Regions from separate parts of the Photobacterium sp. 1_MG-2023 genome, predicted to be linked through region 1. Evidence: predicted binding sites of a transcription regulator. Region 1 holds the regulator's gene; the other holds the start of a gene.
What was found. The regulator CRP, encoded in region 1, controls carbon source genes, mostly activating them, when cyclic AMP is high. The targets are predictions, from matches to a motif close to TGTGANNNNNNTCACA.
Positions count from the first base shown of each region.

Region 2: a site for CRP is predicted at 12,886-12,901, ahead of dinG (ATP-dependent DNA helicase DinG). Genes of this name have one in related genera too.

Region 1 covers NZ_JAUORR010000007.1:6,858-22,013, reverse strand. Annotated here, with positions in the region: gene Q4579_RS08305 (aspartate aminotransferase family protein) at 1-263, shown strand, start outside; gene astA (arginine N-succinyltransferase) at 403-1,419, shown strand; gene astD (succinylglutamate-semialdehyde dehydrogenase) at 1,437-2,894, shown strand; gene Q4579_RS08290 (DUF1338 domain-containing protein) at 2,928-3,722, shown strand; gene Q4579_RS08285 (hypothetical protein) at 3,802-4,011, opposite strand; gene crp (cAMP-activated global transcriptional regulator CRP) at 4,219-4,851, opposite strand; gene Q4579_RS08275 (OsmC family protein) at 5,126-5,530, shown strand; gene Q4579_RS08270 (YheU family protein) at 5,563-5,784, shown strand; gene Q4579_RS08265 (phosphoribulokinase) at 5,910-6,779, shown strand; gene Q4579_RS08260 (hydrolase) at 6,839-7,816, opposite strand; gene Q4579_RS08255 (TIGR02444 family protein) at 8,026-8,511, opposite strand; gene Q4579_RS08250 (ABC transporter ATP-binding protein) at 8,498-10,426, opposite strand; gene kefG (glutathione-regulated potassium-efflux system ancillary protein KefG) at 10,675-11,244, shown strand; gene kefB (glutathione-regulated potassium-efflux system protein KefB) at 11,234-13,039, shown strand; gene Q4579_RS08235 (YheV family putative zinc ribbon protein) at 13,086-13,295, shown strand; gene slyD (peptidylprolyl isomerase) at 13,387-13,908, shown strand; gene Q4579_RS08225 (SlyX family protein) at 13,966-14,190, opposite strand; gene Q4579_RS08220 (hypothetical protein) at 14,187-15,156, opposite strand, start outside.
Region 2 covers NZ_JAUORR010000002.1:133,342-148,497, forward strand. Annotated here, with positions in the region: gene hemH (ferrochelatase) at 1-896, opposite strand, end outside; gene adk (adenylate kinase) at 1,103-1,750, opposite strand; gene htpG (molecular chaperone HtpG) at 1,927-3,822, opposite strand; gene Q4579_RS02400 (winged helix-turn-helix domain-containing protein) at 4,086-4,949, shown strand; gene Q4579_RS02405 (regulatory protein ToxS) at 4,934-5,485, shown strand; gene recR (recombination mediator RecR) at 5,587-6,189, opposite strand; gene Q4579_RS02415 (YbaB/EbfC family nucleoid-associated protein) at 6,193-6,522, opposite strand; gene dnaX (DNA polymerase III subunit gamma/tau) at 6,551-8,644, opposite strand; gene apt (adenine phosphoribosyltransferase) at 8,834-9,394, opposite strand; gene Q4579_RS02430 (YbaN family protein) at 9,558-9,941, opposite strand; gene Q4579_RS02435 (conjugal transfer protein TraR) at 10,312-10,674, shown strand; gene Q4579_RS02440 (DUF2057 domain-containing protein) at 10,713-11,348, opposite strand; gene Q4579_RS02445 (porin) at 11,507-12,442, opposite strand; gene dinG (ATP-dependent DNA helicase DinG) at 12,996-15,086, shown strand; gene Q4579_RS02455 (TSUP family transporter) at 15,093-15,156, shown strand, end outside.

The DNA of each region.
Region 1 (15,156 bases):
AAGGCATTGAGAAAATCAATGCACAGTACCCGATTTTTGCAGAAGTGCGCGGTAAAGGCCTGCTGCTGGGTGCGGCACTGAACGAAGCCTGGCAGGGCCGTGCGCGTGATGTACTGCTGGCTGCGGGCGAAGAAGGTCTGATGGTCCTGGTTGCCGGCGCAAACGTCGTTCGTTTCACACCGTCGCTGGTGATTGAAAAATCGGATGTCGAAGAAGGCATGGCGCGTCTGGAGCGTGCAATCGCCAAGCTGTACAACCAATAAAAACAATGAGGGGCCGGTCGGATGCTGGTCCCGTCTTGACTGCCCCGGGCCTGTTCCCGGGGTCGTTGTTAGAAGAGCAAGAAAACTAGATATTCAGAGTTAGCAACCTGTGTTGCTACCTGCATCAGGAGGGAGTTCGATGCTGGTTATACGTCCGATTCAAAAAGCTGATTTACCTGCACTGATGACGTGCGCCGAAGAATCAGGCCACGGCTTTACATCACTGCCCGTGAATGAAGAGATCCTGAGTAACCGGATCGCTCATTCCGTTGACAGCTTTCATAAAGACGTCACTGTACCTGGCCCGGAAGGCTACCTCATGGTGGCGGAAGACACAGAGACAGGTGAAATTGCTGGAACCACAGCCCTGGAAGCGGCCGTTGGTCTGGACAATCCTTTCTATACGTATCACCTCAGCACGCTGGTCCATAATTCACATCATCTGGATGTGCATAAAGTGCTGAAGGTCCTGACATTTGGTAATGATTACACGGGTGTGAGTGAGCTGTGCACCTTGTTCCTGCGCCCGCAATGGCGTCAGGGCCTCAATGGGCGTTTACTGTCCAAGTGCCGTTTCCTCATGCTGGCAGAACATCGCCACCGTTTCGCAGACACTGTGATCGCTGAAATGCGGGGTGTCTCTGACGACAACGGCAATTCACCGTTCTGGGAGTGGCTCAAAGAGCACTTCTTCTCGATTGAGTTTACAGAAGCCGACTATCTGACCGGGATTGGCCGCAAAGAATTTATTGCCGATCTGATGCCAAAGCTGCCGATCTACGTCAACCTGCTGAGCAAAGAAGCGCAGGCGGTGATCGGTCAGGTCCACGACAACACCCGCCCGGCGCTGAAGCTGCTGGAAGCGGAAGGTTTTGTCAATCGTGGCTATGTGGATCTCTTTGACGCTGGCCCAACGGTTGAATGTGATGTTCGCCATATTGAATCTGTGCGGGCGTCGAAGCGCTGCACGGTTGAAATTGGTGAGCATCACAGCTCTCATGATTACATCATCAGCAATACCCGCTTTGCCGATTTCCGTGCGACGGTTGGCAAAGCCGCGTTGGATGGTGAGCGAAATCTGGCCATCATTTCTCCGGAAATGGCTCAGGTATTAGAAGTGAAAAACGGGGATCAGGTTCGCCTGATTGCCCAATAACTAGGGTGGAATACAAGATGACACAATGGATTGCAGGTAACTGGCAAGCTGGTCAGGGTGATGCGATGCAATCGCTCAACCCATTCAGTGGTGAAGTGATCTGGGAAGGCAAAAGCGCGACCGCCGAGCAGGTGGAGCAGGCCGTTGCCAGCGCCCGGGAAGCACTGATCAACTGGCGTAAAACCAGTCTGGCGGAGCGTCAGGCAGTTGTGGAGCGTTTTGCTGCCCTGGTGAAAGACAACAGCGAACATATTGCCCGCACGATCGCAGAAGAAACCGGGAAGCCTTTGTGGGAAACCCGGACTGAAGCGGGTGCCATGGTTGGTAAAATTGCGATTTCTCTGCGTGCTTACAACGAGCGTACCGGTGAGCGCGAAAAAGATGTGTCGGGCACCAAAGCGGTGCTGCGTCACCGTCCACTGGGTGTCATGGCGGTTTTCGGCCCTTACAACTTCCCGGGTCACCTGCCCAATGGCCATATTGTTCCGGCTTTGCTGGCGGGCAATACCGTGGTCTTCAAGCCTTCGGATCTAACGCCGAAAGTGGCAGAAGAAACCATCAAACTCTGGGAGCAGGCTGGTCTGCCTGCGGGCGTGATTAACCTGGTTCAGGGCGCTCGTGCGACTGGTGAAGCGCTGGCTCAGTCGAACGGCATTGATGGCCTGCTGTTTACCGGCAGTGCCAATACAGGTCACATCCTGCACCGTCAGTTTGCCGGTCAGCCGGGCAAGATGCTGGCGCTGGAGATGGGCGGTAACAACCCGATGGTGATCTCAAAAGATTACGGCGATCTGAAAGCGACAGTTTACACCATCATTCAGTCTGCCTTTATCAGTGCCGGTCAGCGTTGTACCTGCGCCCGTCGTCTGTACGTGCCTGAAGGCGCGGAAGGGGATGCGCTGATTGCCGCGCTGGTTGAAGCTGCCAAAGCCATTCATGTGGATGGCCCGTTTGCAGAACCACAGCCATTTATGGGCCCGCAGATTTCTGTGGTGGCCGCAGACAACATCATCGCAGCGCAGACGCGTCTGACGGAGATGGGCGGTGTGTCACTGCTGAAAGCGGAACGGGGTCAGGGTGCGATCGTGACACCGGGTATCATCGAAGTCAGCCAGATTGCAGAACTGCCGGATGAAGAGTACTTCGGTCCGCTGTTGCAGGTAGCGCGCTATACGGATCTGACTCAGGCGGTTGAGATGGCAAACAACACCCGCTACGGCTTGTCTGCCGGTCTGGTCTCGAACGATGACAGCGAGTGGCAGTATTTCATCGATCATATCCGCGCCGGTGTTGTGAACCGCAACCGTCAGCTGACGGGTGCCAGCGGTGATGCACCGTTTGGTGGCCCGGGGGCATCTGGTAACTTGCGTCCAAGTGCTTACTACGCGGCAGACTACTGCGCGTATCCGATGGCTTCTATGGAAGGAGAGGCAACCGAATTGCCTGCTCAGCTGTCTCCGGGAATCCAGCTATAATTTGCAAACCCGTATTTTCGAAGGAACCGCATCATGGAAAGAGTGGAAAAATTGTTTGATGCCCTGTGGCAGGACTTCACAAACCGTCTTTGCCCGTCGGCTGCACAGGTACATGATCTGTTGACAGAGGATGATCCGCTGCTCAACGATCATATCGCTCTGCGGACGTTTAATCTGCCGGGTGTGAGTCTGGATGTGCTGGCTGCACCTTTCATTGCGATTGGTTACAAGCCGTGTGGGACTTACCATTTCGAAAAGAAAAAGCTGTACGCTGAACATTTTGAGCATCCGAATCCGGCTGCACCGAAAGTGTTTATCAGTGAGCTGCTGGTGGGTCAGTGCTCTGCGGATCTGCAAAATACCGTGCGCAGTCTGGTGAAGCAAATTCCTCAGGGTGCGATGGATAACGGCAGCTTTCTCTACGGCGGTCGCTTGTGGGAGCTGGATTTTGCAACCTACGAGAAACTGGCGGAAGAGAGCGAGTACGCTGGCTGGGTTGCAGCACACGGTTATGGTGCCAACCATTTCACCGTGAGTGTGAATCAGCTGGAGCAGTTTACCGAAGTCTCTGCAGTGAACAGCCTGCTGCGCCACAATGGCTTCAGCATCAACACCTCTGGTGGTGAAGTGAAAGGAAACCCGGAAGTCATGTTGGAGCAGTCCTCGACCATGGCTGATCGAGTTGATGTTGCCTTTACGGACGGTGTCCGCACGATTCCGGGTGGCTTCTACGAGTTTGCCAAGCGTTATCCGCAGGCAGACGGAGAACTTTACCCTGGCTTTGTGGAAGCCTCGGCAGACAAGATCTTCGAAAGTACGAACATGTAACGGACTCTTGAAAAAGAAAACGTAATCAGCGGCCCCAGGGCCGCTGTTTTTTTAGCTGCGACAGAACAGAAACGGATGTTCAGTGCTGGCGATCCAGAGGCAGCATCCAATCATCTTCTCGTGCTGAAAGATCGGTCGGGCACACATCTGCCTCTTGCTCTAGCAGTTGGCGGGGCGATTGAAAGCCGGTCATTTCTACGGAAGAAGCAAGGAAGCGGCCCATGGTGATCACTGGGCGGGGAGGCAGTTGGCTGTGCTGTGCATTCGGGGCAAAACGTTCGATATCCATCTCGTCGCATCCACATCGGTCTGATATGCCAAATGTAGCAAGGGAGGAGAGGAAGGCAACCGGAATAATGTGATACGCCTAGAGAATCCGGATGCAACGCGAAGAGAGCCTCTGGCGTATAGCTTTCGGAAACAAAAAAAGCCGCCATGGCGGCTTTTTGAGTACTCACACTGATTGCATCATTTCAGGGGCTGCAGCCCCATTGGTTCAGCGAGTCCCGTAAACAACGATGGTTTTACCGTGGGCAGAAATCAGGTTCTGCTCTTCCAGCATCTTCAGGATGCGGCCAACGGTTTCGCGGGAACAGCCAACAATCTGACCGATTTCCTGACGGGTGATTTTGATTTGCATACCGTCCGGGTGAGTCATCGCATCTGGCTGTTTTGCCAGATTCAGCAGCGTCTGAGCGATACGGCCTGTGACGTCCAGGAAAGCCAGGTCGCCAACTTTCTGGCTGGTGACTTGCAGACGACGTGCCATCTGCGCAGAAAGACGCATCAGGATATCCGGGTTGACCTGAATCAGCTGACGGAATTTTTTGAAGGAAATTTCTGCTACTTCACAAGGGGTTTTCGCACGAACCCAGGCAGTACGCTCCTGGCCTTCTTCAAACAGGCCCAGTTCACCGATGAAGTCGCCCTGATTCAGGTAGGACAGGATCATTTCCTTGCCTTCTTCATCCTTGATCAGAACGGCCACGGAGCCTTTTACGATGTAGTAGAGGGTCTCTGCTTTCTCGCCAGCATGGATCAGTGTACTCTTTGAAGGGTACTTATGAATGTGGCAGTGAGAAAGGAACCACTCCAAAGTTGGATCTGTTTGCGGTTTACCTGGAACCATATTACTTACTTCCTCTGCAGTGTGTTGCCCAACGGCGTCATTCCTTGAATTGGGGTTGGGTAGAACAATACGATTGTTTGCCAACTAGCATATTCAGTCAACGGCTGGGCTGCAAGCGCATGTGAACATTCAGACCATGAGTTTAACTTTTTTCGTCACGCTTTGCTTGATATTGCGCGGGGATAAATGAACATTTTGGACACTTTACTGTGCACATGATCACACCGTTGTGACTTAGTGATTAAATCCGGTTTTTTGATGTAAGGAGTATTGCATGCAATCACGTGTTAAATGGGTAGAAGGTTTGACTTTCATTGGGCAGTCAAACTCAGGTCACAGTGTGGTGATGGACGGGAACGGCGGCAGCACCGCACCCAGTCCAATGGAACTGGTCCTGATGGCTGCAGGCGGCTGCAGCTCTGTCGATGTGGTCGACGGCCTGAAAACTGCCGGACAGGCGATTACGGCCTGTGAAGCGCAGATCAGTTCAGTTCGCCGCGAGCAGGCGCCGCGTTATTTCACATCTGCAAACCTGCACTTTGTGGTCACGGGTCATGATCTGGACGAAGCGGCCGTGGCGAAAGCTGTGGGAGAGTCGCTGGAAAAATACTGCTCTGTCTGCCTGATGCTGGGCAAAGGCGTGGCATTGACCCATTCTTATGAAATTGTTGCGGCTTAAATGCCGCGAACGGTGAATATCAGGTAAGTTGTATGATCATTCCCTGGCAAGAGATCGACCCGGACACCCTGACCAATCTGATTGAACATTTTGTGCTGCGGGAAGGGACGGATTACGGCGTGCGTGAGCTGAGTCTTGAGCAGAAAGTGAACCGGGTCCGGCAGCAACTGGCGTGTGGCGAGGCAGTCATTATGTACTCTGAATTACACGAAACCGTGGATATCAAGCTGCGTCGGACACTGCATTCAGAATAAATGTGTGAAACTGAAACCGGCGTCAGAAAACGGAAGCTGACGCCGGAAGACAGGCCCTTGAAACTTGACGGCTTTCAATTGCCCTGTTAATAACTGTTCCGTTTGGATAAACGACAAGGTATGTCATGTCTGCAAAACACCCGATTATTGCAGTAACAGGTTCTTCCGGTGCAGGGACGTCCACCACTTCTGAAGCCTTTCGCAAGATGTTCAATATGCTGAACATTCATGCGGCCTGGCTGGAAGGGGATAGTTTCCATCGTTTTACCCGCCCGGAAATGGATGTGGAAATCCGCAAAGCGAAAGAGCAGGGTCGCCATATCAGTTACTTTGGCGGTCAGGCGAATGATTTTGCGTTACTGGAAAACTTTTTCCGTCAGTATGGTGAAGATGGCAGCGGCAAATTCCGCCGCTATCTGCACACCTTTGATGAGGCCGTTCCCTACAATCAGATGCCGGGGACATTCACGCCCTGGCAGGATTTGCCGGAAAACACAGATCTGCTGTTTTACGAAGGACTCCACGGTGGGGTCGTCGATGGGGATGTGAATGTCGCCCAGCATGTGGATCTGCTGATTGGCATGGTGCCCATTGTTAACCTGGAATGGATCCAGAAGATTGTGCGGGATACGCGCGATCGGGGCCACTCCAGAGAAGCGGTGATGGAATCAATTGTCCGGTCGATGGACGATTACCTGAACTACATTACCCCGCAGTTCTCCCGTACCCATATTAACTTTCAGCGTGTACCGACGGTGGATACCTCGAACCCGGTCAGTGCGAAAGCCATTCCCAGCCTGGATGAGAGCTTTGTGGTGATCCGCTTTCGCGGCATCAAGAATGTGGACTTCCCCTATCTGCTGGCGATGATTCAGGGCTCATTTATGTCCCGTCATAATACGCTAGTGGTGCCGGGCGGTAAGATGAGCTTCGCGATGGAGCTGATTATGCGGCCGCTGATCCAGCAACTGATTGATACCGGGAAAATTGGTTAAATTATTGCGATTCGATCCCGCTGCTCTGAAAACGCCTGAGTCTGTGCTCAGGCGTTTTTTTATGCACAGGGATTGAGCCGGGTCTGAAACCAGGCCGGGACCGTGTGATCCAGCCAGAACGCAGGGGCTCGCCAACTGCCACTGATAAAGCCGACATGGCCGCCGTATTGAGTCAGATGATAGTCGATATGTGCTGGTAAGGGCGCTGTCGGGATCACGGCCTTGGTCATGAAGGGATCATCCGCTGCATGGATAATCCGCAGGGGCGTTTCCACCCACGCCAGTTTGCCCAGTCCGCTGCAGCGCTGGTAATAATCGGCTGCATTGGAAAAGCCGTGAAGCGGGGCGGTGACGGTATCATCAAACTGCCTCAGAGAGCGAATCCCGCTGATTTGGGCGGGCTGAAAGGGCAGCGTATCAGGCAGTGCGGCGATTTTCTTCAGCATGTTTCTTTTCATTGAACCCAGCAGATAGCGCTGATACACCCGTGAAAAACCCTGTTCGATCCGGGCTGAACAGGCGGCGAGATCCAACGGGGGCGAAATGACCTGCGCGGCAGTGAGTTCGGATTGTGCACCGGTTTCAGCCAGATAGTTCACCAGCATGTTCCCGCCCAGAGAGACACCGACGGCCAGCAAGGGATGGCCGGGAAATCGCTCACGCACATGGCGGATAAAGAAAGCCGCATCACTGGTTTCCCCCGAATGATAACTGCGGGCCTGACGGTTGATTTCACCGCTGCACCCCCGGAAGTGCATGATCACGCCCAGCCAGCCCTGTGCTTTTGCAGCAAAGAGCAAGCTGTGGGCATAAGGGCTGTGTAAGCTGCCTTCCAGGCCATGGAACAGAATCAACACGGGTTGCCCGCTGGGGTGACGGGCCGGATCAGCAGTCCAGGCCAGATCAAGAAAATCATCATCCGGCGTCATCAGCCGTTCTGTGACCGGGCGGAACAGGATCTTCCGTCGCATGATGCGGGGCAGAATTGTCTGGAGGTGGGCATTACGCAGACCGGCTGCAGGCTCAAAAAGATTCATCTGGTTCTCCAACATCAGAGCGGGAAGTCCGGAAACGGATCCTGTGCCAGCAGTTCAGCTAGCAAGCTCAGGCCCTGTTCAAGTGTATCATGGCTTTGCGGGGCGCTGACTGAATCAGGCAAAAGCCCGGCGAATCTTCAATCTGGCGATGGGCGCCCTGACTGCCGGGTGTGTGGTGATGATCTGGTAAGTCAGCCTTGAACTGCGGGTCAGGCTGCGTCAGTGCCGCGAATTGCCTCAGTCAGGCTGGCTGCAGCCAGTCGAACGCAGTACTGGCCCAGATTATCGGCAGGCGGGGGCAGGGCCGCCCGTGCTTGCTGAGTCTGCTGATTCAGACATTGGATCAGATCCTCCTGCTGATTTTGTTCCAGCAGGAGTTCAAAATCCAGCATCTGCTGATAACCGGCCGCATCCAACTGAGGTTTCAGCGCGCGTCGCAGGCGGCGGTAGGCAGACAACTGCGTATCGGTCGCTGACAGGGTCTGCTCCAGCTGACGCATTTCCGTGGTCGACAATGCAAACTGCTGGGTGTCGAGCCAGTGGAGCAAGAGTGCCAGATTGACGTTTCCGGTAAAACGGTCCTGCAGCGCAAGACAGGCGTCACTCACGCCAGCCTGACTATAATGCTGCAGGCAGAAGCGCCAGAACTGATCGGCCTGAAAACTTTGTTTTGTTCGATGATCAGACGTTGGCATTGAATTCCTGCTCCATGCTTTCTAATTGTTCCTGGAGTTCCATCCAGGTCATCTCTACGTCTTCCAGCTCACTTTTTGTCTGGCTTTGTTCCTGCAGTGCCTGATTCAGCCGGGCTTTGTTGTCGGCTTCGTAAATCGAGCTGTCTGACAATGCCGCTTCGGCCTGAGCCAGTGCTTTGCCGAGTGCTTCCATCCGCGCATCAAGCTTGTCGATTTGCTTGCGCAGAGGAGCCGTTTGTTTACGGAATTCAGCTTCCAGGCGCTTTTGCTCCTTGCGGGAGGCGGCGCTGTTGTCTTTGCTGGCTGATTCCGGTTTGGCTGCCTGCTGTTCACGGCGCTCATTGCGCTGTTGTTCCGTCAGCCATTTGTGGTAATCGTTCAGATCGCCATCAAAAGGTTCAGCCTTGCGATCATGCACCAGATACAGGTCGTCCGTTGTCACACGCAGCAGATACCGATCGTGGCTGACAATGACCATGGCACCTTCAAAGGACTGCAGTGCCAGCGTCAATGCCTGACGCATATCGAGATCCAGGTGGTTGGTCGGTTCATCGAGCAGCAGCAGGTTGGGCCGCTGCCAGACAATCAGCGCCAGCACCAGCCGGGCTTTTTCTCCGCCGGAAAACGGGCCCACCAAATCCAGTGCTTTGTCGCCTTTGAAACCAAAGCTGCCGAGGTAATCACGCAACTGCTGCTCTGTCGCTTCCGGCGCCAGACGGTTCATGTGTTGCAGCGGCGTTTCGTCCAGCCGCAAGGTTTCCAACTGATGCTGGGCGAAATAGCCAATTTTAACACCCTGCGAGTAAGTGAGATCACCTGCCTGAGGCGACAGTTCGCCTGATAGCAGTTTGATCAGGGTCGATTTACCGGCGCCGTTACGGCCCAGCAGACCAATGCGGCTGCCCGGCACCAGATTCAGGCGAATCTTATCGAGAATCTGGACGTCACCGTATCCCGCCGCGACCTGATCCATCATGATAATCGGGTTGGGCAGCGAATCGGGCTCACGGAATTCAAAACTGAACGGGTTATCAAACTGCGCTGGCAGCACTTTCTCCATCCGCTCCAGCGCCTTAATTCGGCTCTGTGCCTGACGGGCCTTGCTGGCTTTATAGCGGAAGCGATCGATATAGGACTGCATGTGTGCCATCTGCTTTTGCTGCTTCTGGTACATCGACTGTTGCAGGATCAGTTTCTCGGCGCGCTGATTTTCAAACGACGAGTAGTTACCGGTGTATTCATTCAGGCGCTGATTTTCAACATGGATAATGCGTCCGACGACCGGATCGAGGAAATCACGGTCGTGGGAAATCAGAACCAGCGTGCCACGATAGTTCTGCAGCCATTTTTCCAGCCACAGCACGGCATCCAGATCCAGGTGGTTGGTCGGTTCATCGAGCAGGAGCAGATCAGAGCGGCACAGTAGCGCCTGCGCCAGGTTGAGTCGCATCCGCCAGCCACCGGAAAACTGGGTCAGATTCCAGTTCATCTGTTCCTGAGAGAACCCCAGACCATCCAGCAGCTCAGCAGCCCGGGCTTTGATACTGTATCCGCCAATGGCATCCAGTTTGTCGTGCAGCAGGGCAACTTTGTTGCCGTCGTCGGCTTGCTCGGCAGCCAGCAATGACTGTTCCAGCTGGCGGTATTCGCGATCGCCGTCGATCACATATTCCAGCGCCGGTCGTTCAAGTGCCGGTGTTTCCTGAGCCACCCAAGCCAGCTCCCAATGGGATGGCACACTATGCTGGCCGGCATCGACACTCAGTTCGCCTTTGATCAGGGCAAATAAGGTGGATTTACCACAGCCATTCTTACCGACCAGGCCGACTTTATCGCCTGGGTGAATGGTTGCAGTTGCTTGATCCAGCAGGATGTTTCCGCCCCGCAGCAATTGAATATCAGAAAAGGTGATCATCGCCTGTTACTACCGGCTGAAGCCGCTCCACAACAAATGGGTTACTGGGGCGGCAGTCTATAACAAACTGCGTTGAACTGCGAACAGGTGCAGCACTGTCGGGCAGTGCGATGCGAATTTTGCCATTGATTTCTCAGTAAAAGGGGAATCTCAGGAAATATGCGCCCATGGCCGCAATAATTCGGTATGATGCTTGAACGAGCCCGGTCAGGCTCACCAGATGACTCAGGGACATGAGGATCAGGCCGATGGAACAAGCCCCACCACGTATTCTTCTGATTTATGCGCACCCGGATCCGGATGCGTCTGTCGCCAACAAAGCCATGCTATCCGCAGTGGCAAATCTGCCACATGTCACGTTTCACGACCTCTATGGCAAATATCCTGATTTTTTTATTGATGTGTCGTTTGAGCGCGCTTTGCTGGCGCAACACGACATTCTGGTCTTTCAGCATCCGCTTTATATGTATTCCTGCCCGGCACTGTTGAAGGAATGGATTGATGTCGTGCTCAGTAAAGGATTCGCGCATGGTGACGGCACGGCCACAAAGGGGAAGTACTGGCGATCGGTGATCACCACAGGCGGTGCGGCCGAAGCTTACACACCGGACGGTTACAACCGCAGCAGTGTGGCGGATATCCTCAAGCCCTTCGAATTAACGGCAGAACTCTGCCAGATGCACTGGTTGCCGCCACTGGTTCTGCACTGGGCCAGAAGGATCCCGGCGCAGGAACGACGTGAACATGCGCAGCTGTACCGGGACTGGCTGATGGATCCTTTGAGTGAGACCGGTAAGGAGGTTCAGCATGGCGTCTGATGTGTTAAGTGCCAGTGTGGTTTTTCTGGCCGCCGCTGTGGTGGCTGTTCCTGTCGCGCAGCGGCTGGGACTGGGATCGGTACTGGGCTACCTGCTGGCCGGGATTGGGATTGGTCCCTGGGGGCTGGGACTGATTGATGATGTGGATGAAGTGCTGCACTTTTCGGAATTCGGGGTGGTGCTGCTGCTGTTTCTGATTGGTCTGGAGTTGAACCCCCGAAAGCTCTGGCAGATGCGGCAGCCGATTCTGGGCTTAGGCGGCAGCCAGGTGGTGCTGACCAGCCTGGTGATTGCCTCCGTCGTGCTGTTGTGTGAATCCCTGATTGGTCCGTTGGACTGGCGGGTTGCTCTGGTGATCGGCATGGGGCTGGCATTGTCGTCGACCGCCATTGCGCTGCGGGTGATTGAAGAGCAGGGCATTGGCCGCTCCGATACCGGGCAGTCCGGATTTGCCGTGTTGTTGTTTCAGGATATCGCGGTCATTCCGATGCTGGCATTTCTCCCTTTACTGGCTGGCAGTGAAGGGGGCGGCTGGCTCGATTTGGGTGCGATGATTGCCGGAATTGTGGTGTTGCTGGTCGGTGGACATTTTCTGCTGCGGCCTTTGTTCCGTTGGGTGGTGATGTCCGGGGTGCGGGAACTGTTTACCGTGACCGCATTGCTTTTGGTCATTGGCATTGCGCTGGGGATGGAAACACTGGGGCTGTCGATGGCATTGGGCACTTTTTTAGCAGGTGTGTTGCTGGCAGAAAGTGAGTATCGGCATGAGCTTGAAATTGCCATCGAACCTTTTAAAGGTTTACTGCTGGGGCTATTTTTCATCTCGGTCGGGATGGCCGTCAACCTGGGGTTGCTGTTGAAATTCCCGCTCCAGATTCTGGCTGCGGTGGTGGCTCTGGTGGTCGTGAAGGGATTACTGTTGTACCTGCTGGCCCGGCTGTTTGGCATTCAGGCCAAATCCCGCAGTCAGATGGCCGCGATTTTGAGTCAGGGCGGTGAATTTGCCTTTGTTCTCTTTACCGCAGCGCGTAGTGAAGGTCTGCTCAGTGCTGAGCTGACCGGTTTCCTGCTGGTGGTGGTGAGTCTTTCCATGATGACCACACCACTGATACTGCGGCTGCAGGAGAAATGGTTTATTCGTACCTTCATAGCGGAAGCTGGGGATGAGCCTGCGTCGGATGTGATTGACCGCGAGCCCCGGGTGATTATTACTGGATTTGGTCGATTTGGCCAGGTGGTCGGACGATTGCTGTTTGCCAATAAGATCCGGGTGACGATACTGGAACGGGATCCCGGTCAGATCCAGTTTCTGCGTAAGTTCGGCTATAAGGTGTATTATGGCGATGCAACGCAGCTCGATCTTTTGCGTGCGGCCGGCGCCGAGAAAGCAGAAGCCATTGTTATCTGTACGGACAGCCCGGAAGAGGTCATGCAGGTGGTGGCATTGTGCCAGCAGCATTTTCCGCGATTGAAAATTCTGGCGCGGGCCCGGAGCCGGGTGGAAGCCCATCAGTTGCTCAGTCACGGGGTTGATCGCTTTTCCCGGGAGACCTTTGCCGGAGCGTTGGATCTGGGACGCCAAGCGCTGATTGCGCTGGGAATGCACCCGTATAAAGCCAAACGTGCGGAAGCTCATTTTCGTAAACTGGATACGACAGCCTTACGGGATTTGTTACCGCAGCATTCTGAGGATGTGCATCTGGCGACCCGGGCCAAGGAAGCACGCAAAGAGCTGGAAGAAATTTTTGATCGGGAGATGCGCGGCGAGCGCGAGCGGCATAACGGCTGGGACTGATCCAGCCTGAAGTGAGAAAATTCCAGGCAGTTGAAGGAAGGGAACCATGACGAAGAAACGATTTATTGCCGGTGCGGTTTGCCCGGCCTGTCAGCAGCAGGATACGTTACGCTGGTGGCTTGAAAATGACGTGGAGAAGGTGGAATGCGTTGCCTGCCAGCATACCGACACCCGTTTGCCGAAGTCGGTTGAAGACAGCAAACATGTTGCAGGCACAGCGGAAGCGCAGGTGATCGGTATTTTCAAGCCAGAATAAATGATGGCGGAATCTGCGAACAGGGTTGGCGTCCGGCAGGGCAGATCCGTTATCATTACAGGTTAACCCCATGCTCAAATTCGGAGTAAACATGAAAGTCGCTAAAGACACCGTAGTAAGCCTGGCTTACCAAGTGAAAACCGAAGACGGCGTTGTTGTTGATCAGTCAACCTCAGATGCACCGTTGGATTACCTGCACGGCCACAACAACCTGATCGTTGGTCTGGAGAAAGCCCTGGAAGGTCGTGAAGTTGGCGACAAATTCGAAGTGACTGTTGGTCCGGAAGAAGCTTACGGTGAGCACCATGCAGAAATGGTTCAGCGTGTTCCTGCTGAAGTGTTCCAGGGTGTTGACGAAATCACTGTGGGTATGCGCTTCCTGGCGGATACGGATCAGGGCCCGATTCCAGTGGAAGTGACTGAAGTTGACGGTGACGAAGTGGTTGTCGACGGCAACCACATGCTGGCTGGCCAGACGTTGACCTTTGATGTGGAAATTATGGCAACACGTGCTGCAACGGAAGATGAAGTTGCTCACGGTCATATCCATCAGGAAGGTGGTCATGACCATGATCACGACCATGAAGGCGGTTGCTGCGGACATGACCACTAAGTCATGACGGGAAAACGGGAAGCTCAGGCTTCCCGTTTTTGTCACTGTGAATTGAACTCAGTAATGGGGCGGTGGTGTTTCTTCACTCTCGCTGGCCATCTGAGACACTTGCCCACTTTTGACTTTTCCAACCAGATATCGCATCTGAACCTGCATTTTGTCGATCAGGAACTGCTGTTGTGTCAGCGCCTCATTGAGCTCATCAATGGTCTGCTCCTGAAAAGCCTGTTTCATTTCCAGCTCATCAATCTGTGCCTGGAGCTTCATTTCGATTTCTGTCATTTTTCGCTGTCTGCTGTGTCGTTGGGGCTGAACCAGTCCTGCGCGATCCCGGCCGAGCTGGCAGAACGGACATCACCTTCCGGTGTAATGGCCACATCATACACTACCGCAGACCCCGGACGCTCGTTTTCTTGTACGGCTGCCTGCCAGTAGCCTTGCCGCTCTCCTGTTGCGGTCTGCCACAGTTCTACCCGGCGGGATGGGGTGCCGGTTGCCAGCAGTTCACCGCTATCGGAGAAACGGGCGCTGGAGAAATTCTGCTGTCTCAGACGAATCTTTAAAGCCGTCTGCTGTTGTCCGTTTGTCAGATCCCAGATAAAGGCATCGTTCCCGCTGTCTGCCGTCATGGCCAGTTTTCCGTCACGTTGCAGGCTGACCCGGTTGACCCTTAACGCATGATCGAACCGATAAATGATCTGCCCGCTTTCGGTATCCCATAAATAGGCATGCTTATCGTCGCCGCCAGACAAGGCGTAGTGACCATTGGGAGCCAGCGCGACTGCATTTACTTTTTCCCGATGGGCGAGGAACTCCAGCCGTCTGCCGTTGCCCAAGTGGACGTATAAAGCTTTACCGTTTGAGAGCGCGAGCAGGACCTGCTGACCATCATTGGCAATAGCGGCATCCCGGATGACGGCATCTGAGACAGACCAGAGTCCTTTGGCTTGTCCCCAGGCCAGATCCCAGACGGCAAAGTTCTGTGCGGTTGCGGTGATCGCAAAACGTTGATTGTCGGAAATTGCGCTGTTTGTCACGTTTGTGTGATTTGGATCTTGAGAACCTAAATCCGCTAACTTTTTGTTTTGCTGAAGATCCCAGAGCACGATACCTTGTTGGGCTGAATAAAATAATGCGAAGCGACCATCCCGGCTCAGGCTGAATGTGGTTGCACCGTCAGCCGCCAGGGTCCAGCGCTGACGTTCCGGCCCTGAAATATCACATCCCGAAAGGGTAAACAGTGCCAGG
Region 2 (15,156 bases), on a different contig from region 1:
GGGATCAGATTGAAGCACTCGCCCCCCGCTTCCAGGAAGGCTTCCTGACATCCCTCTGCGATTTCTTCCAGCGTTTCCAGACAGTCAACCGAGAAGGCCGGACAAATGACATCCAACCGCTTGACGCCCTTTTGAGCCAGTTCAATGATCGTGGGTTCCGTGTATGGTTTCAGCCATTCTTCCCGGCCAAAAATAGACTGATAACTCATGCTCATTTTCTCGCGTGGCATCGCCAGAGCTTCAGCCAGTAACGCTGTGGTGTCGTTACAATGCACCGGGTACGGATCGCCTAAATCCGCATAGCGTTTCGGGATACCATGATAAGAACAAAGCAGGTAATCCGGCTGACCGCGCTCATCCCAGACCGCCTGTACCGAGTGAGCCAACGCTTCAATATAAGCCGGGTGGTCTTGATAATGATTGATGAATCTCAGCTCAGGCAGGTAAGCAGTCTGCTTCAGGCTAGCTGCAATCTTGTCGAACACGGCGGCTGTCGTGGTACGTGAATATTGCGGATAGAGCGGCAGCACAACAATTTTCTGACACCCCTGATCCCGGAGTGACGCCAATGCCGAAGGAATACTCGGGTTTCCGTATGTCATCCCCAGAGCAACCGGCAAGCCCAGCTGAGATTCCAATGCTGCTCGCTGACGCTGAGAATAGACCATCAGCGGAGAGCCCTCTTCCATCCAAATCGACTGATACAGCTTCGCAACTTTGGGGGCGCGAATCGGCAAGATTGCACCATAAAGCGCCGGACGCCAGATCAATGGATTCAAATCAACCACACGCTGATCACTCAAAAACTCAGCGAGAAACCGTTTTACTGCGCCAGAAGTCGCTTCATCAGGTGTACCCAGGTTCACCAAAAGTACGCCAATACCTTTATTCTCCATCATCACCTACATTCGAGTTTCTTAATCATTGTCAGTGCTGACCGCAGTGTACCATTAAGCTTTTGATTTGCCTTCCCTCATTTCCGATCCCGCGCCGCCAGCCATCACAGTAAATCTCAGGCATAAAAAAAGCGGAAGACTTTCGCCTCCCGCTTCTTGATCCGGCTGAACGCTGAGCCCGAATCGACTCAGTCAAAACCGCTTGATTACTGAGCCAGAGATTTGCCCAGTTCAGCACTGACGTCAGCCACTGGCTGAGTGCCGTCAATCTTAATATAAGTGGTGTGACCCGCTTCCGCTTCTTTGCTGTAATAGCTGATCAGCGGTGCCGTTTGCTCATGGTAAACACCCAGACGAGCACGAACGGTCTCTTCTTTGTCGTCTTCACGAATGACCAGAGGTTCGCCGGTCACATCGTCCTGTCCTTCCACTTTTGGTGGATTGTAAACCGCGTGATAAGTACGGCCTGAAGCCAGGTGAACACGACGACCCGCCATGCGCTCAACAATCACGCTGTCTGGTACATCGAACTCAACCACGTAGTCTACTGCAACACCGATCTCTTTCAGGCCATCTGCCTGAGGAATGGTGCGAGGGAAACCGTCCAGCAGGAAGCCTTTTGCACAGTCGTCTTCAGCAATACGCTCTTTGACCAGACCCAGAATAATGTCGTCAGACACCAACTGGCCTGCGTCAATCACGGCTTTCGCTTGCTTACCCAGCTCTGTACCCGCTTTGATTGCCGCACGCAGCATATCACCCGTTGAAATTTGAGGAATACCAAATTTCTCCATGATGAATTGTGCCTGTGTGCCTTTACCTGCACCTGGAGCGCCCAGAAGAATGATGCGCATCTTGATCCCCTTTTCTAGAATTTAGCCGGAGTTTTTGGAAAGTCAGAAAAATACACTGATTAGACCATCGTCGCAAGTCTGGTTCTGAAACGGCGCCGCGATTACATTCTTTATCAGCATACTCTTTGACACAAAACGGGCGCAGATCCTTTCTGCGCCCGTCAGCATGATTGAACTTACTTGGCCAGCAGTTGATTCACTGCCGCCAGGAACTGCGATGGGTCTTCCATCGAGCCCCGTTCAGCAAGCATCGCCTGCCCCAGCAGCATTTCTACCCAGCGACCAAACGCTTCTTCATCCGCTTCGTCCGCCATCCGGTTAACGACCGGGTGTTGTGGATTCAGTTCGAAAATATACTGTACTTCAGGCGCGTCATGACCGGCAGCTGCCAGCAGTTTCGCCATTTGGGTACCCATTTCGTTTTCATCCGTCACCACAACGGCCGGTGTATCCTTCAGCTTAAAGGTCGTCCGCACGTCTTTCACCCGGTCACCCAGATAAGTTTTGGTGCGCTCAACCACGGAAGCAAATTCTTCTTCCGTCTGCTTCTGTGCTTCTTTCTCTTCCTCGTTTTCAAACTTGGACAGATCCAGACCCGCTTTGGTGATCGACTGGAACTGTTTGCCATCAAATTCAGGCAGATAGCCCATCAGCCACTCGTCAATGCGATCGTGCATCAGCACCACTTCCAGCCCTTTTGCACGGAACTGCTCTAGGTGCGGACTGTTCTTCGCCGCATTAAAGCTGTCTGCAGTAATGAAGTAGATCTTGTCCTGACCTTCCTTCATCCGGCTGACGTAATCAGCCAGTGAAACCGACTGCTCTGCTGTATCGTGATGCGTGGTGCTGAAACGCAGCAGGCCGGCAATTTTTTCGCGGTTCGCGAAATCTTCCGCAACCCCTTCTTTCAGCACCTGACCGAACTCTTGCCAGAACGATGCATACTCCTCTTTCTTCGACAATTTTTCCAGCATCGACAGCGCGCGCTTGGTACATGCCTTGCGCAACGCCTGCGTGACTTTATTGTCCTGCAGAATTTCACGGGAGACGTTCAGCGGCAGATCATTCGAATCAATCAGACCGCGCATAAAGCGCAGGTACATCGGCATGAACTGCTCTGCGTCATCCATGATAAACACACGCTGAACATAGAGTTTCAGACCGTGCTTGCTGTCGCGGTTATACAGATCAAACGGTGCTTTTGACGGCACATACAACAGGCTGGTGTAATCCTGCTGACCTTCTACACGGTTATGGCTCCAGCTCAGTGGCTCAGCATAATCATGGGAAACATGCTTATAGAATTCTTTATATTCTTCATCACTGATGTCGGATTTACTGCGGGTCCACAGTGCCTGAGCTTTATTGACCTGCTCCCACTGTTTACCCGTTTCCTGGCCTTCTTCATCGCGTTCAACCGTTTCCATCAGGACCGGAATACCAATGTGATCCGAATATTTACTGATGATATTTCGCAGGCGATATTCGCTCAGGAATTCTTTCTCATCCTCGCGCAAATGCAGAATAATTTCTGTACCACGACCGGCTTTTTCAATCGTTTCAACGGTGTAATCTCCTTCACCGGTTGAATGCCAGCGTACCGCTTCATCCGCAGCGGCACCGGCAGCACGGGTATTGACCGTCACCGCATCCGCAACAATGAATGACGAATAGAAACCCACACCGAACTGACCAATCAGTTGAGAGTCTTTACTCTGCTCTTCGCTCAGTTTGGTAAAGAAATCCTTCGTGCCAGATTTCGCAATGGTGCCCAGATGCTCAATGGCTTCGTCCCGGGTCATCCCAATGCCGTTATCGCTGATGGTGACCGTACCGGCTTCTTCATCAAACGACAGACGGACAGCCAGTTCACCGTCATTTTCATATAACTCTGGTGCAGACAACGCACGGAAGCGCAGTTTATCTGCGGCATCGGAAGCATTGGAGATCAGCTCCCGAAGGAAAATTTCTTTGTTTGAGTACAATGAGTGGATCATCAAATGAAGCAACTGCTTCACTTCTGACTGAAAACCACGTGTTTCTTTATTTTTCTCTAAAGTTTGCTCGCTCATTAGAACTCCGTAATCAAGATTTACGTCCTTACTGACTCCTAGATAAGGTCCGTTCAATGTTTTTCAAGCCTGAGGTGGTAAATTTCTGGCTGTCTGGCTGAAAGGTCGTCATTTGATTGCATTGGGTGCGATCCCCATCACTCAATGAGACCAGTTGAGCCATCCCTTGTCAGGCTGTAGTCATCTGCTTCGTTGTTTAGGGATACTCTTCTTCCGGTCAGACATCTATGATAAACAAGTCACTCTGAACAAATAGGCCGGGCATGGATCAAGCACAGTGTAAATTTTTGATTGGGAATCGATTTCTTTTTACCCCGCACCACAACAGCCTGGTGGACAAGACTCAGTCAGACACAACGATCCATCTGGGAATCAATGAAAGCAAAGCGCTGAGCCTGCTGGTTCAGGAACCAGGGACCATCATTTCCCGCCAGCGGATGCATGACTTTATCTGGCGGGAACAAGGGTTTGAAGTGGATGACTCCAGTTTGACCCAAGCCATTTCGACCCTGAGAAAATATTTGCAGGATTCAACCCGTGCGCCGATGTTCATCAAAACCGTGCCCAAGCATGGCTACCAGATGATTGCAGACATTGATCGGCTGGATGCCATCACTGAGTCAGACAGTGTCAAGACGTCAGAGCCCGATCAGATCGAAGTCATTGAAAGGCAATCAGAATCTGCTCCTCCGCCTTTGCCCAGCAATCCTGCGGTACAGACCTCACCGACACAGGCCATTTCCCCATTACAGTGGCATCGACGGCATATGATCAGCGGTCTGGCGGCTTTATTGCTCTGCCTTCTTCTTCCGCTGTGGGCATATTTTACGCCGCCGCCCACATCCAGCGCCTTCTATCCCGCATTTACTGTTGGTAAAACACCGGTACTCATTCCCAGTCATGATCAGATACCTGAGTCCTGGTATCCCCTGATCCGGCAATGTCTTGCACCTTACGAACAACAGGCATCGGACAAACCACTGCCGATCAAAGCTGTGGTAACCGGCGGGGAGCACAATCAGCTCTGGATCAATCTGATTTTCAGTCCATCTGCTTATCAGAACAACATGACCCTGACCATCGTGACGCTGAACCGACACAAGGAGCAACCATGCCGCATCCGGTAACGAAAAAGCCAGTAAGATTCAGCTGGTACTGGCTCGTCATTGGCACTGTGCTGATGCTGGTCACACTAGGCAGCCTCTATTATTCCTTTCTGAGTGACCACAAACTGGCACGCTTTCTGATGGCTCACGACTGGACGTCATTTACCGTGACACACGTGTCTTCCAATGAGTCACCCGGGCTGGCAACCCTGAAACAGATGACTGAAAAGAATAATCTGATTTTTATGCCCAATCACACCTATTCAAGAGTCAGCCGGGTATCGATCACCAATCGTGATGCTGCGCGAGTCCATCTGACTATTACCGAGTTTGGGCAATGGGCGGTCAGCGGCGGGTATTTGCAGATCCGCCCCATCCACTTTAATGAAATGAAAACCGGCGATGAAACCGCCTTTAATACAGCGCAGCTTGCGACCATCCGTACCTACTTTCAAATCAATGCGGAACAAAGCAACCAGATTGACATTCTGAACCAAAAATCAGTGTTGTTGACAGGCCTGAACACCCGTTCTCAGGTGTTAAACGCACTGCCGTAATGCTGTTACGGCAGCCACCGCTCAGTTAAAACCTGGCCATAAAAAAACCGACGCAGTCACGTCGGTTTTTCATTCATCATGTAAGGCAGGTATACAGGGGATCAGTAAAGCCTTTGCCGTCCGGCCAGAGAATGAGACAAGGTTGTCCCATCCACCAATTCCAGTTCCCCGCCCACAGGGACACCATGAGCAATCCGGCTGGCCGGGACCTGATAAGCCTGACACAACTCTGCGATGAAATGCGCGGTGGCCTCCCCTTCAACCGTTGGGTTGGTCGCAAGGATCAGCTCAGCAATCGTCTCGTTCTGCAACCGATATTCCAGAACATCCAGGCCAATATCGCTCGGACCAATGCCGTCCAGCGGAGATAAATGGCCCATCAGCACAAAATAACGGCCGGAAAACTGCCCTGTGGCCTCGACGGCCATGATATCTGCCGGGCTCTCGACCACACAGATCTGGCCACTTTCCTGCCGCCTCGGATTGTCACAGATGGCACACACGTCTTCTTCCGTAAACGTGCGGCAATCCCGGCAATGTCCGATTTCCGTCATGGCTTTACCCAGCACATCAGCCAGCTGCAAACCACCCTGACGGTTACGCTGCAACAGGCTGAATGCCATACGCTGCGCTGATTTTGGCCCGACGCCGGGCAAACAGCGCAGCGCGTCCATCAACTGCTCAAGTAACGGACTGGTACGCATTGATTAGAAAGGCATCTTAAAGCCAGCAGGCAGGTTCATCCCGCCGGTCACGCTGGCCATTTTTTCTTTCTGCGCTTCTTCGATGCGACGGGCAGCATCATTGAATGCTGCTGCAATCAGATCTTCCAGCATCTCTTTGTCGTCTTCCATCAGGCTGTCATCCAGCTCAACACGACGCACGCTGTGGCTGCCGGTCAGCGTGACCTTCACCATGCCAGCACCAGATTCACCGGTGACTTCCATGTTCGCGATTTCTTCTTGCATCTGCTGCATGCGCTCTTGCATTTGCTGCGCCTGCTTCATCATGTTCGCCATACCACCTTTACCAAACATATCTTCTCTCTCTATGGGTCTGGTTCATTTAAACGGGTCTTACGCTCTCTTCATCCAGCACAGCACTAAATCGCTGGCAAATGAAGGTCACGTTCGGATCCTGCTGCAGACTGGCTTTAGCCTGATCCAGTTTTTGCTGATAAATAAACTCACGCCATTCCAGCGGCGTTCGTCCATGCTCACTTGGCTCTATCTGTAATTCTATCTCTTGTCCCATCATCTCAGCCAGTGCTGAGGTCAGCTGCGTGCGTGCTTTTTGTGTATCCAGATGCTGCTGGGAGGCGCGCAAGTGTAAAGTCAGGCGCGGACCATCCTGCTCCAGTGCAGAATTCAGTGCGAGCTGCTGAACCAGTCGATCCACATTCAACCGGTCCGCCATATCCGACCAACTATCCTGCTTTGCAGCCTCGGTGACAAGTTGTTTGACCATCTCCGGCGTCTTTTCATGCGCCAGAGCCTGCTTCATTTCAGTGGGTGCAATCGACGCTGTTTCCTGAACGCTTTCGTCCGGCTGGAACATCGGCTGCCATTGATACGCTTCAGGCTTTTCCGGTTCTGCATTGTGTTGCTCCGGCGCCGTCGCTTGGCCTGCAGCTGGCACACGTCGGCCCGCATGCTGACTACTGATGCGTTCAAGCACATTGGATGCCGGTTTTTTGACCGACGCCGGTTCAATCTTTTTTGGCGGTGTTTCCTGCCCGCGTTTCGCCTGACTGCGAAGGCGGTTGCGAACTGCAAGCAGCCCGGATGCAGGAGATGCCGATGGTGCCTGCGGCGCTGGCGCAGTTTCCTGCACCGGAGCAGACGGATGCGATTCCACAGGTTGCACGTGAGGCGCCTGATCCTGCGGGACAGGACTCACTGCTGCTTGCTCGATCGTTTCCCGCGCCGGAGCCACTTCACTCGGCTGTGACATCTCTGCTGGCGCCTTTACCGGCGCTTGACCGGCTGTCGATGGGCCGGTTTGCGGCTGAACGGCCCGAGGCGCAGGTGCAGCGGAAGGAACCGCGACAGCCTGTGGCGTCAGGTGCCCGGCAGCCAACGGACGAAATGCCAGCATACGCAGCATCACCATTTCCAAGCCTGTTCTGCCATCGGGTGCCAGTGGCAAGTCCTTCCGGCCCTGAAGTGCCATCTGATAATGCAACTGAACATCCTGCGGCGGCATCACCTGACTGAGCTGAACAATGCGCTCAGCGTCCGGCAACGTGCTGTCCAGCGATGCAGGCAAGACCTGATACATTGCCACGCGGTGTAATTGCGACGCCATTTCCGAGAGCAGACTGTCCCAGGCAACGCCAACCGAGGCCAGTTCTGCCAGACAGGCCATCGCAGGCGCTGCCTGCCCTTCCGCCATGGCTTCGAGCAAATACAGCGCCTGTTCTGTATTCAGGGTGCCCAGCATACCGGACACGGTTTCCTGCATGACCTGACCATTGCCCAGCGCAATCGCTTGATCCGTCAGACTGAGCGCATCCCGCATACTGCCTTCCGCAGCCCGGGCGATCTGGCTCAGTGCTTTCGCTTCAAAGGATACGTCTTCTTCTTGCAGCACATGTGCCAGCTGTTGCTGAATTTGCGTTTGATCCAGGTGCTTTAAATGAAATTGCAGGCAGCGCGATAAAATGGTGACCGGCAGTTTCTGCGGGTCTGTTGTGGCGAGAATAAACTTCACATGTTCCGGCGGCTCTTCCAGCGTTTTGAGCAACGCATTAAAGCTGTGACGGGACAACATGTGGACTTCATCAATCAGGTACACTTTGAAGCGCCCGCGGGCCGGTTTGTACTGAACATTGTCCAGCAGTTCGCGGGTATCTTCGACTTTGGTCCGGGAAGCGGCGTCAATCTCTAACAAATCAACAAACCGGCCCTGATCAATTTCCTGGCAGGTGTGACACTGACCACACGGGGTAGCCGTAATGCCCTGCTCGCAGTTCAGCCCTTTGGCAAACAAACGGGCAATCGTGGTTTTACCGACACCACGGGTTCCACTCAACAGATAAGCATGATGAAGTCGGTTATGTGTCAGCGCATTTGCCAGCGCCGTCAGGACATGGGATTGGCCCACCACATCTTCGAATCGATGCGGCCGCCATTTTCGTGCCAGAACCTGATAACTCATGGTGTTCAATCCTACAGAATTCGATCATTCAGCCTTATCAAAATTCTGACTGAATCCAGTCGGCCATGCTAGCACAGCGAGAAAAGTGGCGCGAGAGAACTCAAAGGGAGTTTGTCTTTATCGGCGTGTCATTGATACCATTTTGACCAATCAAGACATCCTCCCAAAAGGCTGAGCGGAAACGTGTGATTAGTGGCCGTCGAAATCGCAGATACTGAAGACATTCAGGCCCAAATCGCGCAAACGCTGCTGACCGCCAATATCCGGCAGATTAATCACAAATGCAGCGTCCTCAACTATCCCGCCCAGACGACGCACCAGCTTGGTCGTCGCCTCGATGGTTCCACCCGTCGCGAGCAGGTCATCGACCAGCAGCACTTTGTCGCCTTCAACAATTGCATCGGTGTGAATCTGCAGCGTGTCCTGACCATATTCCAGATCATAACTTTCGCTGATCACCGCCCGCGGCAATTTGCCCGGCTTACGCACAGGCACGAAGCCGACGCCCAGCGCCAGCGCCAGTGGGGCGCCAAACAGGAAACCACGCGCCTCGGTGCCCACGACTTTGGTGATGCCTTTGTCATTGAACTGCTGATGGAGAATCTGCATCGTCGCACGGTACGCTTCAGGAATTTCCATCAGGCTGGTGACATCACGAAACAGAATGCCGGGTTTGGGATAATCCGGAATCGTTTTGATGCTGTTTTTAATCAGGCTGAAGTCGTCTTGAACAGTTTTTACTTGGCTCATAGTCTCTTCCGTCTGCGGCTTCACAGGCTGCAGGTTATTAACAAGAGTTCCGGACCATTTAGCATGGGTCACAGAAGCAGTTTAGGCGCAAATAGTAGTGATTTTTGACGAGAGGGGCAACTTTCGGCCTGTAAACCAAGACAGTGAGCGACAGATCTGCTTCTCAGAGGCTGTTGGTTTCTCTGACGGGTAAACGGTTAAACCAGATCAAGAGTATGACTGCAATCCCGAGCAGTAATCCTTTGACCCAGGCCAGTGGCACAAAATAAATCGACAACGCAAAACTGAGCACAATCGTCACATTCGCCCGTCGTTTGACGGTACGGCTGACGGCACGATGCTGATGCCAGTTCTGTAAAACCGGACCAAAATGAGGATGTGTATTGAGCCAGTGATGAAGTCTGGGGGAGCCGCGCATAAAACACGCACTGGCCAGCAGAAGAAAGACGGTGGTGGGTAAAAGAGGAAGGAAAATACCCAAAATACCTAAGATAACGAAACACCAGCCGGAAACCAGCAATAAGGTTCGCCAGATCAGTTGTTTCACATTCCCTCTCTTTTACATTCAGCCTGATGCAGGCAACTTATGCCGTTAGCTGCTGAGGATCCCCAGCCAGGTCAGGCTCGCAGGTAAAGTTGGCAGCAGCATTGCAATCAGGAAACCAATAAAGTACTTCAAATTATACGGTTCTTTGAAATCATGTTCCATTTTATCTTCCTTTTAGTCGGCTTAACGTGCTGAAAAGTCGTTAAAAGTGGCAATTCAGCCCCATAAAAACTGCCAAGCACTATAAAGCATTCGATAGATAACAAAAACCGACAAAAAGAAGGGTTATTCTGCGCGTCCTTTGACTTATGTCATAACCAGCAGAGAAATTCAGCATAGACTGTGATCCAGTCTACAATGGAGCATCTCGATGAATAGTGAGTACCTGAAACAGCAATGTCTCCGGCTGGAGCAAGAGTATCAGTCGCTGTCGGCCTCGCTCTATGCCGCGTTGGAAAAACACCGCCGGCAAACGCAGCCCGAAGCCACAACCGCTGACTGTACGATCAACGAACTGCTGCAGTTCACAACCCTGAGCGCCGATCCTCAGCTCCGCCAGCATGCCCACCGGCTTGAAGCCATCGATGCCGCTTTATGTGCCATCCGGCTGGATCTCTACGGGATCTGTACCGACTGCGAAGAGCCCATCGAATCCGAAATTCTGGCAGCCGATCCGGCACAGCCGCGTTGCCGCCAATGCCAGTCGCACAGTAAATATCATCATCAGCGCTAAAGCTCAGCGCTGGTGATGAGCTGCCGCCCCTGTTTCACTTAAGGCTGCGCCTGCGATTTCATCCAGGTCTGGAAAGCCGCTTTTTCTTCCGGTTTTGCTTTGCTGTACCAGAGTTTCAGCTGTGCCAATGCATCACCGGTCACTTCTACTTTACCGCCTGCATCAACTTTGACGACGGCTTGCTGTAAATCGACCGCGTAGCCTTGCTCGAAGGTGATCCCGTTCTGGCGGTTATATTCAGCAACCAATGCCTCCATATCGCTGAACGCGGCAAAGCCATCTCCTTTCAGCTCGGTAAAGGCAAGTGTACGCTGACTGCCGTCTTCCATCAGAAGAGTCCATTCAGGATCGCGCTGAAAATAAGCCTGCGCCTGGCTGTAGACAACCAGCGCCGGCAAGCTGATCTCAGCGTCCTGTGACGGCATCTCCAGCTCAAACAGGTACGGACGGGTGGTATACATGGTATTCCGGCTGCCGTTTTTGAGTTCTTTATCGTAACGAACAACAATCTGATGTTTTCCCGGTGTCAGTTCAAGCTCTGCTGTCTGAGACCAGAACGAGCCCTGCACCTGCTTTCCATCCACCACCAGAAATTCAATGCCGTCGGTAACCGACAGCGTGGCCGCCTGCGCTTGCGCCGCAAACAGGCTGGCCAGAATTATGATTTTTTTCATCGCCAATCTTCTATTTGTTATCACTTCAACTGAGGCTGTCTATGCTGCCATAATCAAGCGGTCTGCAATAGTCCGCTCGCCGACAAAAAGACGAGATACAAAAAAGCCGCCCAAAAAAGGCGGCTTTTGCAATCTCTGTATTCTGGAAAGAACCGTTCTTAGAACAGAACTTCCATACCAGCCACGTAGCCCAGGTCATACTCTTTAACATCAGCGTCAGCCCAGCCCAGTTCAGCATATAGCTTCACGTTGCTGTGCAGTTGGTGAGTGACGTTAGCGTAAACGTTGTTTGTTTCGTCAGCGTCAGCATAGACATAGCCCAGAGCAAAGGTGTTTTTGCCCATGGTGTAAGAGCCTGCTGCTTCGATTACATCAGAATCACCAGCGTTATCAATATCTACATTACCGAAAGAAGCGGCCAGTGCTACAGCACCAAACACATACTCTGCTTCGATATTATAGGCATTTACATCAGCACCAATTTTGTTCATGTCAGTAGCAACGTCTTCAGACGCATAGTAGTAACCACGGACGTCCAGACCACCGAAACGTGCACCCAGACGTGCATCAGTGATGCCACCATTGTCGTTCGCATTGATGTCGTGAGAAGCACCAAAGTAGAACTGACCGTTGTCATAAACGTATTTAACAACTTCGCTGCCCTGAGTTTTACCCAGATTCAGTTGCTCCAGACCCAGTTCGTAGTCTTTACCGATACCTGCGTCATCAGTGATCAGGAACTGACGACCGAAAGTCACAGTACCAAAGTCAGTGCCCTGGAAGCCCGCGTACAGCTCATCGTTGAAGAAATCTGTAGCACTACCGTTAGCATCAGTGTTTGACAGGTCAAAGCTCAGACCAGCAACGACGTTCAGGTTGTTGTTGACTGGGATCGTGGTATTCAGCGTGATGTCACCATCATCCAGACGGATTGAAGGATCAGTATCTCGGCTTTTTTCAGTAATCTTTTTGGCGAACTGAACTTCAGCAGAACCTGACAGGTCAACCAGAACACCGTTCTGGTCCAGCAGGTTGACAGAAGCGTTTGCAGAGCCTGCAGCTAGTACAGATAGTGCAATTAGCGTTTTTTTCATGATATCCACTGCCTTTTCTTATGGATGGAATTCCTATTTCCAGAATCCCTTTTGCTTTTTTTATATCCCTTCCCGGCACACTTGGCTTCACACCTGATTTTTAGTGAAAAGCACGCCATGCCGGAATGGCGTAACTTGCGAGACTCATCCTGACAGAGATTTTATCGTGATGTCAAATTCTCGCATTGTAACAACATATTTTTATTACAACCTTTAAATTCAATCGCTTAAACAAAAACCACAACAAAAAATTTACATAACCATACATATCACATGGAATTTAATGGTTACTTAATCGCACCAAAATACAAAACAAATCACCACAAAAAAGTAATTATCCCACAAAAAAGAAAAACGATAAGCCACCAAAATAGAAAAATGCAATATAAAACACCAATCCAATCTAAACGCACACTGTATTAAATCCGGGTTCAATCTTATTTCGTGAGGAAAATCTCATTTCAAATCAAAACTGCCGAAGTCACAGCCAAACCACACCCTGACCGAGCATCGTGTTATAATGCATTTCCCTGCCCAGATTAAGTTTCAACCCATGCTTCATAACCAGATTAAAACAGACATAAAACAGTGCTATACCAACCTGAGTGGACAATTAGATCACTTTATTCCGCGTCGCGCGCAAAACTATCTGGTTGCTGAAATCGCAAAAACGCTGGCAGGCGAATATCACGCAAAGCATCGGATGCTGGTTGCGGAAGCTGGCACGGGAATCGGAAAATCACTCTCTTACTTGCTGGGCTGCGTGCCCTATGCGCTGTTCCATAACAAAAAGGTACTGATTGCAACAGCGACGGTTGCGTTACAAGAACAGTTGGTCCACAAAGATTTACCGCTCTTTGCTCAGATTTTTCCGAAAGAATTCAGCTTTATTCTGGCAAAAGGCCGACAACGCTATTGCTGCGCACACCGACTGGAAGCCAGTTGTCTGGGACAAGACGACAACCAGCTCGCGCTGTGGCAGGAAAAACCCAAAAAATCTGATCTCAGCCTACTCAAACGTCTGCTGGCTGCATGGCAGCAAAACAAGTGGGACGGCGACCGGGACAGTTGGCCGACAGTCATTCCCGATCGGGTCTGGCAACAAATTGTGTCGGACAAGCACAGTTGCAATTCCGGCATGGCCAAACATCGCCAGTGTCCTTTTGCCAAAGCAAGAGAACATTTAGATAAAGCAGACATCATCATTGCCAACCATGCACTGCTGATGGCCGATCTGGAGCTGGGGGGGGGTGTCATTCTGCCGGAGCCGGAACAGACCATTTACACGATTGACGAAGCCCATCATCTGCCACAGGTTGCCCGCGACTTTTCTGCCGCGGCGGCCAGCCTGAAAGGGGCAGGAAACTGGCTGGAAAAGCTGAATCAGTCGGTCAGTAAACTTGCTGAGCTGGCTGATCCGCAAAAAGCCGGTCGTTTCCAGAGTGCGCTCCAGGAATCGATTCAGCATCTGGTGCCCACATTCAGGCAGTTGTCCGGGCAAATTGACCCGGGCATGTTCAGTAAAGACGGCAGTTACCGTTTTCCCCATGGGGAGCTCCCTGCCTGGCTGGCGGAAGAAGCGCAAGCATGCCGGGATGCCAGTAAAAAGGCCCGGCAATCTCTGGCCAAAATTCACGAGATGATTACTGAACGCCTGAAAGAGGATGAAGTTCCGGCACGCGCCGCTGAGCCTGCGTTATCAGAATCCGGGTTTTACCTGCAGCGCTTAGAGAATCTGGAAAAAGTCTGGACGCTGATGGCACAGCCGGACAAAGATTATGGCGCGCCGCTCGCACGCTGGCTGGAAAAAAGCCCTGAACAGGAAGGCGACTATATCGTTCAGGTTTCACCGCTTGAGATTGGCTACCGACTGGATCAGCTGTTGTGGAGCCGCGCGGCGGGTGCCATTTTAGTGTCAGCCACATTACGGGCCCTCAACCAATTCAGCTATTTCTGCCGGCAGGCTGGCATTCAGGAAAACGAAGGCACAAAATTTCTGGCGCTGGCCTCACCGTTTGACTACCAGAACAACGGCCGTCTGGTGATCCCGCACATGCGCTATGAACCCCAAGCTGAACAATTTACCGATTTGCTGATCGACACCCTGCCGGAATATCTGGAAGGGGAAACGGCCAGCCTGGTACTGTTTGCTTCCTACTGGCAAATGAACAAAGTCGCAGAATCCATTCGGCCCCTATGCCAGAAAAATGGCTGGGATCTGCTGGTGCAGGGGGAAGAATCACGCAGTATTCTTCTGGACAAACACAAGCAGAACTGTGATCAGGGCAAAGCCAGTATTCTGTTCGGCACAGGCAGTTTTTCTGAAGGGCTTGATTTGCCGGGCCATTTACTCAGAAATTTAATTATCACCAAAATTCCCTTTGCCGTACCGACCTCCCCAGTCGAAGAAGCGCATGCAGAATACATTGAAAGCCGGGGCGGCAACCCGTTTTTACAGATCGCCGTCCCGGAAGCCAGTAAAAAGCTGATTCAGTCTGTCGGGAGATTGCTGCGAAAAGAGCAGGACTTTGGTAGAGTTGTGCTGCTTGACCGTCGGATCATTTCAAAGCGTTACGGCAAAGCACTGCTTGATTCATTGCCCCCATTTAAACGCGTAATAGAACACGCCATCGAACGAAAATGATAATTCATGATTGAAATGTTAGATCCGGGCATGATGCTCATCCTCGGTCTGGTCGCTCTGGCCGCAGGAT